Regions from separate parts of the Pseudoalteromonas sp. SW0106-04 genome, predicted to be linked through region 3. Evidence: predicted binding sites of a transcription regulator. Region 3 holds the regulator's gene; each other region holds the start of a gene.
The links. Region 3 encodes sigma-54, which starts transcription at its own class of promoters, with help from an activator protein. Its sites were predicted from a motif close to GTTGGCACGNNNNTNGNNT; they were not measured.
Positions count from the first base shown of each region.

Region 1: flgA (flagellar basal body P-ring formation chaperone FlgA) is a predicted target of sigma-54. The motif match lies at 1,627-1,645, and genes of this name have one in related genera.
Region 2: glnA (glutamate--ammonia ligase) is a predicted target of sigma-54. The motif match lies at 1,601-1,619, and genes of this name have one in related genera.

Region 1 covers NZ_BCAI01000011.1:4,718-7,911, forward strand. The annotation lists gene flgN (flagellar export chaperone FlgN) at 1-415, opposite strand, end outside; gene flgM (flagellar biosynthesis anti-sigma factor FlgM) at 408-734, opposite strand; gene flgA (flagellar basal body P-ring formation chaperone FlgA) at 807-1,523, opposite strand; gene W04_RS12855 (chemotaxis protein) at 1,691-2,623, shown strand; gene W04_RS12860 (protein-glutamate O-methyltransferase CheR) at 2,671-3,194, shown strand, end outside.
Region 2 covers NZ_BCAI01000003.1:347,208-350,401, forward strand. The annotation lists gene typA (translational GTPase TypA) at 1-1,233, opposite strand, end outside; gene glnA (glutamate--ammonia ligase) at 1,676-3,082, shown strand.
Region 3 covers NZ_BCAI01000002.1:305,639-308,832, reverse strand. The annotation lists gene rapZ (RNase adapter RapZ) at 1-322, opposite strand, end outside; gene ptsN (PTS IIA-like nitrogen regulatory protein PtsN) at 389-835, opposite strand; gene hpf (ribosome hibernation promoting factor) at 837-1,124, opposite strand; gene W04_RS04080 (RNA polymerase factor sigma-54) at 1,150-2,646, opposite strand; gene lptB (LPS export ABC transporter ATP-binding protein) at 2,671-3,194, opposite strand, start outside.

The sequences.
Region 1 (3,194 bases), on a different contig from region 3:
TCTTTACGATTTTATTTTCGCTGCGGTCAATCCCACCGTCGGCAGCATAGGTTAATGAACTTGGTGCGCCGATAAGAATATCTTTGAGTTGTTTGACCGTGAGTTGAGCATTATGAGCAGCTTGGGCGTTCACTTGATTTTGCTGTTTGCATTTTAGCAATAAAGTCTGTGCATGCTCTATCATCTCTTGGTGCGGCGCTAATACCTCTTGCTCTTGCGCTTTCAATAGCTGAGCAATATGCTGGTCTTGTTGCTGAATTTGAACAAGCGCTTGCTCTTTTCTAGGCGTTAATTCCTTCAGCTCATCACCACTGCGCCCAGCAATAGCGCTCAGCTCGTCTTCAAGTAGCTGTAGCAAGTTTTGTAAACTTGAGAGCTGTTGGCCGAGAGCTACACTAAGTGCTGAATCAGCCATACAAATCGAACTCAAACGCAGCGATGTTTTTAGCAAGCTTTTCGCTATCTACTTGATATTTTCCTTCACTGATAGCTTGCTTTAATTCGTCAACCTTTTGTTGATCGAACCCTGATGAGCGCTCAGCTTTTTCTTGCAAAGACTTCATTTGCTTTGCTTGTGGGGTAAGGCTTACTGAATCTGCTGCAGCCTTAGTACTGGCTTTTGCATTTGCCTCATTACCTTGAGTTTGCGTTTGGTTGAGCTTTTGTTGCTCCACTTTATTTTGTGGTGTGTTGTACACCGAGCCTTGCTGGCCTTTGTTGACTTGATTCACCATCACTAATTACCTAAGCTATATTGACCTTTGCATTGTTTATCGGCCATTCTAGCCAATACTTTAGCATAAAATTTAAATATTAACCGCCACGGTTTCCACTGCTGTTACTTTGGCATTGATCAGCCGGCCAGACTTTACATTACGCACGCGAATATTATCGCCGACACCGCCATCTTCTAGCGCTTCTCCAGATGTTTTTATAGTGAGTCCGTTAAAGCGGGCAATAATGCTCACATTATCGCCCTTACACACCATGCACAACTGATTCATACTAATTGGCAATCCTCTGCGAATACTGCGTTTACTACGGCTGCCGACAATAACTTCTGGCTGCTCTATGTAGCGAGCGCGAACAAAATGTTGCGGACGCTGCTCCGTAGTTAAATCATCAGCACTAATAATTTGCCCACGGGCAATGTGATCATTGGCGACCACGATAGTAGAGAGCTTACTGATGCGTACATGGACATACTGACTCCAAAGAGCAGGACTTGGACACTTAAGTTTTACTGTTACCTGCCGATTAAATGGCGGAGCGCTAGCCGTAGAGGCTTGCGGTGTTACTGCACACTCTCTAGGACCGATGCGCGCATCTAAGTCCATCGCTTGCACTTGCAGCTCTTGATCGGGCTGAATGTGCGCTTGCTCTGTGATGTATTGCTCAGCAAGCGTTTGCAAAGCGTGGCGATCATAGCGCTGTTGTTGGCTGTTGTTTGCCTCAGCCGTTGAGCTTATTAATACACCGGCTATTAACCATAAGCTTTGGAAAAGTTGAATTTTTTTGAACATACTCACCATGTTTCGACTATGCTTATTGGGTAAAACAGGGTATAACTACGAAGCGTCAAAAACTGGGCGTTCTAGCGTAGTTATACTAACGTATGAAGCTAAGAAGCAAAATGCGTTCCTATTTGGCGCGAGTGTGCGAAGTTGTAAATTAATGCTAGGAGAATCCGATGGCTGGCATTTTAGATTCTGTCAATCAACGAACCCAACTTGTGGGTCAAAACCGCCTTGAATTATTGCTGTTTAAACTAAAAGGACGCCAGCGGTTCGGGATCAACGTTTTTAAAGTTAGAGAAGTCCTTCAGTGTCCACCACTAACAAATATGCCGAAGACGAATTCTTATATTCGTGGGGTTGCGCATATTCGTGGACAAACCATTTCTATCATCGATTTGTCTATGGCTGTGGGCGGTCCGGCCATCACTGATATTGAAAATTGCTTTATTATTATCGCCGAATATAACCGCTCTGTGCAGGGGTTTTTGGTGGGTGGCGTTGAGCGTATCGTCAATATGAACTGGGAAAAGATTATGCCACCGCCGTCAGGTGCGGGGCGCTATTCTTACCTTACCGCAGTGACTGAGATTGATGACGAGCTCGTAGAAATCTTGGATGTCGAAAAAATTCTTGCAGAGATCAGCCCTGTTAATACCGAGGTCAGCGAGGGCATTGCCTCAGATGGCGAGATGCAGAAAGATCTCGGTGAGCGTATTGTGTTTATTGCCGATGACTCTGCCGTGGCGCGTAATCAAGTAAAGCGGGCGCTAGAGCCTCTCGGGGTGCAAACTGAGCTGGCGAAAAATGGTAAAGAGGCCCTGCTGCGATTAAAAGAAATAGCGAAGCTCGACTGCAAAGATGATATCACTGAGCGAGTGGCGTTACTGATATCGGATGTGGAAATGCCAGAGATGGACGGCTATACCTTAACAGCAGAGGTCAAAGCGGATCCGAAGCTGGCACCATTGCATGTGATACTGCACACCTCTTTAAGTGGCGTATTTAACCATGCGATGATAGAAAAAGTTGGGGCGGATGATTTTATTGCCAAATTTAACCCCGACGAACTGGCTACAGCAGTTAAAAAGTGGGTGCATTGTGATTAATGCCGCCTTGTCTTGTAACCGCTTCAAGTGAGTTAGGTGAGAGTAATTTGGAAAATAAGCATTTAGAGCTCGGTGAATACAACCAGTTTCGTGCATTTTTAGAACAGCAGTGTGGCATTGTGCTGGGTGATAACAAACTTTACTTAGTTAAAAGTCGCTTGGCTCCGCTGATGGCTCGCTTTAGCGTTGAATCTTTGTCGCAGCTGGTTAGCAAAACGTTGAGTCCGCATGAGCGGCAACTTCGTGCCGCTGTTGTTGATGCCATGACCACCAATGAAACATTGTGGTTTCGCGACTCTTATCCGTTTGAATTATTGAAGACAAAGCTCTTACCTGAGTGCAAAGATTTACGTCGGCCGGTAAAAATTTGGTCGGCGGCCAGTTCTTCAGGGCAAGAGCCCTACTCAATAGCGATGTCAGTGGCCGAATATCAGCAGTCTCGCCCAGGTCAACTGTCCTCGGGAGCGCAAATAATCGGTACGGATATCTCTAATACCATGCTCGATATTTGTAAAAATGCTGAGTATGACTCATTGGCATTGGCTCGGGGACTCAGTGCTGAAAGACGCAA
Region 2 (3,194 bases), on a different contig from region 3:
CTCGTCTTCACAGTCGATAGTCACTGTTTCGTAAGGTTCTTGGATTTCACCATCAACTTCACGCAAAATAACTTCTGGACGAGACACGGCAAGTTCATAGCCTTCACGACGCATGTTTTCGATAAGTACACCCAAGTGTAATTCACCACGGCCTGATACACGGAAGCTATCAGGGTTATCGGTCTCTTCTACGCGTAATGCCACATTATGAACTAGCTCGGCTTGCAAACGTTCAAGGATATTACGTGAGGTGACGTATTTACCTTCTTGGCCAGCAAAAGGTGAGGTATTTACAGAGAACGTCATGGTAACAGTAGGCTCATCAACACTCAGTGCTGGTAACGCTTCAACCGTATTGACATCACAGATGGTATCAGAGATTTTCAACTCGCCAAGGCCACTCACCGCGATGATGTCGCCGGCAGTTGCCTCTGTCGCATCATGACGGTCAAGACCTAGGTAAGTAAGCACTTGGCCCACTTTGCCGTTACGTTTACTGCCATCAGCACCGACAATAGTAACCTGCTGATTTACTTTCACAGTACCACGCTTAATACGGCCTACGCCGATAACGCCAACGTACGAGTTGTAGTCAAGCTGTGAAATTTGCATCTGTAGCGGCCCCTCAGGATCCGCATCTGGTGCTTCAACTTCTTTAACAATGGCTTCAAACATTGGTTCCATGTTGTCAGAAGGCTCATCTAAGTCGAGCGTTGCCCAACCATTAATCGCTGATGCATAAATAACTTTAAAGTCTAACTGTTCGTCGGTTGCACCTAAGTTATCGAACAAGTCAAATACTTGGTCCATAACCCAATCAGGGCGTGCACCCGGCTTATCAACCTTGTTAATAACAACGATTGGCTTCAGCCCTTGCGCGAACGCTTTTTGCGTTACAAAGCGCGTCTGCGGCATTGGCCCTTCTTGTGCGTCTACAAGTAATAGTACGGAGTCAGCCATCGAAAGTACGCGCTCTACCTCGCCACCAAAGTCGGCGTGCCCAGGGGTATCGACGATATTGATATGGTAGTCTTTCCAGTTGATTGCCGTGTTTTTAGCTAGGATGGTAATACCACGTTCTTTTTCAAGATCGTTCGAGTCCATCACTCGCTCTTCGTTGCCACCACGGGTTTGTAGTGTGCCCGATTGCTCAAGCAATTTATCAACCAAAGTCGTTTTACCATGGTCAACGTGTGCGATAATCGCGATATTTCTTAACTTTTCGATGCTCATATATTTACTTAGAGGCTAACCCCATATTTCCTAAATGATCCACACCCAGCGGCGCGGGCCACCTGTGTCGAGTTTAAAAGGTCGCGTATTATCCCTTATAACGCCACTAGATGAAAGTTTATCCAGCTAATTAATTTACTTCCGTGCCTAACATAGCCTAGTCGCTTGACATAAAAATGACACCGAGACTGTGTTATCAGTGTTTTTTAGTGCGCTCACTGCCTTATTTGAGTCATCCCTTGATACATGACAATGCAGCCTGAAAAATTTGCACTACAATGTAGCAAGTTCGCACCCTATTGGTGCAAAAAATAAGTTTGAGATTACCAAATAGAAAGTAACCCCCTACTAAACAGACACTTATACTTTTGGCATGGTTTAAGCTTACCCATGCACAAATGCAGTAAATTGCAGCAAATAATAATCCATAGTTGGAGGACACATGTCACAATCGGTATTAGATTTTATTAAAGAGCACGACGTAAAATTCGTTGACCTTCGTTTCACTGACACCAAAGGTAAAGAGCAGCATGTCTCTATTCCTCATCACCAAGCTGATGAAGATTTCTTTGAAGACGGTAAAATGTTTGACGGCTCTTCAATTGCAGGCTGGAAAGGCATTAACGAGTCAGACATGGTGCTGATGCCAGATGCTGAAAGCGCTAAGCTTGATCCATTCGCCGAAGAAACCACACTTATCGTACGTTGTGACGTTGTTGAACCTTCAACTCTTCAAGGCTATGAGCGCGACCCTCGCTCTGTGGCCAAGCGTGCTGAAGAATATATGCGCTCAACAGGTATTGCCGATACGATTCTGTTTGGCCCTGAACCAGAATTTTTCCTTTTTGACGATGTTAAGTACAAAACAGATATGTCTGGGTCAATGTATAAAATCGACGCTGAAGAAGCATGCTGGAACTCAGATAAAGATTATGAAGGCGGTAACACCGGTCACCGTCCTGGCGTCAAAGGTGGTTACTTCCCTGTTGCTCCAGTGGACTCATCACAAGATTGGCGTAGTGCCACTTGCATGGTGCTAGAAGAACTTGGCCAAGTCGTTGAGGCTCATCACCACGAAGTAGCAACAGCTGGCCAAAACGAAATCGCCACCCGCTTTAACACCATGGTTTTGAAAGCGGACGAAATTCAAGAGATGAAGTACGTTATTCACAACATGGCGCACCTGTATGGTAAAACCGCTACTTTCATGCCTAAACCTGTGGTTGGCGACAACGGTTCAGGCATGCATTGTCACCAATCTCTAGGTAAAGATGGTAAGAACATCTTTGCAGGCGACAAGTATGGTGGCCTATCAGAAGAAGCGCTTTACTACATCGGTGGTATCATCAAGCACGCCAAAGCTATTAACGCCTTTGCCAACGCTTCGACAAACTCATACAAGCGCCTTGTTCCGGGTTTCGAAGCACCAGTTATGCTTGCTTATTCAGCACGTAACCGCTCAGCGTCTATTCGTATTCCTGTGGTTCCATCAGAGAAAGCTCGCCGCATTGAGGTACGCTTCCCTGACCCTACAGCAAACCCATACCTTGCCTTTTCAGCGATGCTAATGGCGGGTCTTGACGGCATTAAGAACAAGATCCACCCTGGCGACGCCATGGATAAAGATCTATATGACTTACCGGCAGAAGAGGCGGCAGAAATTCCAACAGTGGCAGCGTCATTGCAAGAAGCCCTTGATTCACTTGATGCAGATCGTGAATTCTTGACGCAAGGCGGCGTATTTACTGACGACCTTATTGATGCATACATCGGCTTGAAATCAGCTGAAGTAGAAAAGCTCAACATGACTACACACCCTGTAGAATTTGAAATGTACTACAGCGTGTAAACCGCATAACTACCACTTAGTTATATCATGTGTGTTCTCAAAGCCTGCTTAGCAGGCTTTTTTTATGGTAAAAAAGTTGTAAATAGACTAAAGTTAGGGTTTAACCAAGTAA
Region 3 (3,194 bases):
GCATGGATAAGGGGTGTAGTCGACGAGTTTCAGAGAAACGCTTAATCAACGTTTGTTCGTCACTATCAAGGTAAAACAGCGAAGGCTTAGCAAACTCAGGCAGGTAAGCGAGAATGTCGTTAAATTCATGCTGTTCTTTGGGCAAATTGCGCACGTCGATACTGACGGCAATTTTGTCATAATTTGCTGAAACACTGCGCACCAAGGAGGGGAGTAAAATAACTGGGATGTTATCTACGCAATAGTACCCAAGGTCTTCGAGCACCCGTAACGCGACTGATTTTCCAGAACCCGAGCGACCACTGACAATGATAAGTTCCATCCGACAACTCCTTGTTTTACCCCAAGACGCACATTTAAACCACACCATGAATCAATACGGCGCGCATTAGTCGGCGATCAATTGATAAAGCTCTTGATCGCTGCTGGCCGAGCGCAGTTGTTTACACAGTTGTTTGTCTTTTAGTTTATCAGCAATTGTCGCTAAGGTCTTCAGGTGTTGTTCAGTCTCATTGGCCGGCACTAAAAGTGCGACAAAGATATCCACTGGACGGTTATCAATGGCATCAAAGTTAATGGCTTCGCGATTGGTTACAACAATGGCAATCGTACTGTCGATACCATCGAGACGGCCATGTGGAATAGCAACGCCTTTGCCGATGCCAGTACTGCCCAGCTTTTCGCGGGTTAGCAAAGCATCAAGTACCGATTGCTCGCTGAGGTGAGGACTGTGCTGATGAGCCACCTGAGAGAGGTACTCCAGCATTCTTTTTTTGCTATTAAAAAGGACCGCAGCTTTGCTGCAGTCCTTGGTAAAGAGTGAATCTAGGTTCATGTTAGTGACGAGATAATTTCTCTTTATGTTTAATCACTTGACGGTCGAGCTTATCAATTAAGCCGTCGATCGCCGCATACATATCCTGGTGCTCTGCGGTTGCGAACAGTTCACCACCGTTAACGTGAAGAGTAGCTTCTGCTTTTTGTGTTAGTTTTTCAATATCAAGAATGACATGCACATTATTTATATGGTCAAAGTGACGCTCTAATTTTGCAAATTTGCTATTCACATAGTTGCGAAGAGAGTCAGTGATTTCTACGTGACGACCGGTAAGATTTAATTGCATAAGCATTTTCCTTCTTGTCTAACGTCTATATCAAACTTTTACGCTGATTTGACGGTGGAATGGCTAGCGATTCACGATATTTAGCAATCGTGCGCCGAGCCACTTTAATTCCTTGCTCGGCTAGTACGTCGGCAATCTTGCTATCACTCAACGGTTTAGCAGGATTCTCCGCAGCTACTAGCTTTTTGATCAATGCTCGAATCGCTGTGGACGAGCATTCACCTCCGTTTTCGGTTGTAACATGGCTGGAGAAAAAGTACTTCAGCTCAAAAATACCCCGTGGTGTATGCATATACTTTTGGGTGGTCACACGGGAAATCGTTGACTCATGCATTTCCACCATTTCGGCAACGTCATTAAGCACCATTGGCTTCATTGCCTCTTCACCATGTTCAAAGAATGCCTGTTGTTGTTGAACAATGCAATTAGTTACTTTAAGTAGCGTATCATTGCGTTGTTCCAAGCTCTTTATAAACCATTTCGCTTCTTGTAAATGCGAGCGAATAAATTGACTATCACTTTGCGACTTACAGCTTCGCGACATTGATGCATAGTGATCGTTAACGCGGATCTTAGGCATACTATCTGGGTTTAATTCAACCACCCAGCGGCCTTTAACTTTCTTCACTGATACATCTGGAATCACATACTCTGACTGCTCTCGCACAATCGTGGCTGCAGGAGTCGGATTTAAACTGTGTATCAGTGTCATCACCTCTTTTAACTGCGCTTCTTTAAGCTTAGTCTTTTTCATCAAGGTGCGATAGTCACGACTACCAAGCAAATCAATATAGTTACAAACTACCTCTTTGGTCTCTTCAAGCCAAGGGGTTTGTGGGTCAAATTGCTTGAGCTGGATCAACAAGCACTCTTGTAAAGAACGCGCACCAATTCCTACTGGATCAAAGAGTTGGATACGCTTAAGAACGGCTTCAATTTCATCAAGCTCGATACCATCGTCTTGTTCATCATGATTCAAGCTTTCCAGCAGATCTTCACAACTGACTGTTAAAATGCCGTTGTCATTGATGGCTTCAATGATGGCTGTGGCGATGGCCTCGTCGGTGGCACTAAAAGGTGTTAATTGCAGCTGCCACATTAAATAATCGTGTAACGACTCGGTGGTTTCGCCTTGGTAGATAGACTCATCTTCTGGCATAGGCCCAGAGGAGGCAACGGGAGCCGCACTAATATACTCATCCCAAGACACATCCATGGGCAAGTCTTCACTGATGGACTCGTTGTTCATGGCATCAGCACTTTCAACTTCATCCTTACTGGCGCTGGCCGTCTCGGCGGTATCGTTATTTTGGTTGTCGGACGTCGACTCTTTTTGCTCTTGGTTGTCGTTATTGTCGGCGTAATTGTCTTCTTCAACTTCAAGTAATGGGTTGGCGTCCAACGCCTCTTGAATTTCTTGTTGGAGATCCAAAGTACTGAGCTGCAACAGGCGAATCGCTTGCTGCAATTGTGGGGTCATTGTTAATTGCTGGCCTAGGCGCAGCTGTAATGATTGCCTCATGTATCTCTAACAATCCTTTAATCGTTATAATCTAAACTGCTCACCCAAATAGACGTCGCGAACCGTTTGATCGGCAAGAACTTGCTCTGGAGTGCCAGAAGCAATGAGCTCGCCATGGGAAACAATGTATGCGGTTTCACATACGTCTAGGGTCTCTCGCACGTTGTGGTCGGTGATTAATACACCAATGCCACGATTGCGCAGATGCTCTATGATTTTCTTTATATCTAACACTGAAATAGGGTCGACACCAGCAAAAGGTTCATCCAACAAGATAAACTTGGGGTTTGCCGCCAATGCTCGCGCTATTTCTACCCGGCGACGTTCGCCACCAGATAACGCCATTCCTTGTGAGTCTCGAATGTGCTGTATATTAAACTCATCAAGTAGGCCCTCAAGCTCGCTTTCACGCTCTGCTTTGCTTAAGCCCTTGCGGGTTTCCAGGATGGCCATCAAATTTTGAAAAACTGTCAGCTTTCGAAAAATAGATGATTCTTGCGGTAAATAACCAATACCTAAGCGCGCACGAGAGTGCATCGGCATCAAGG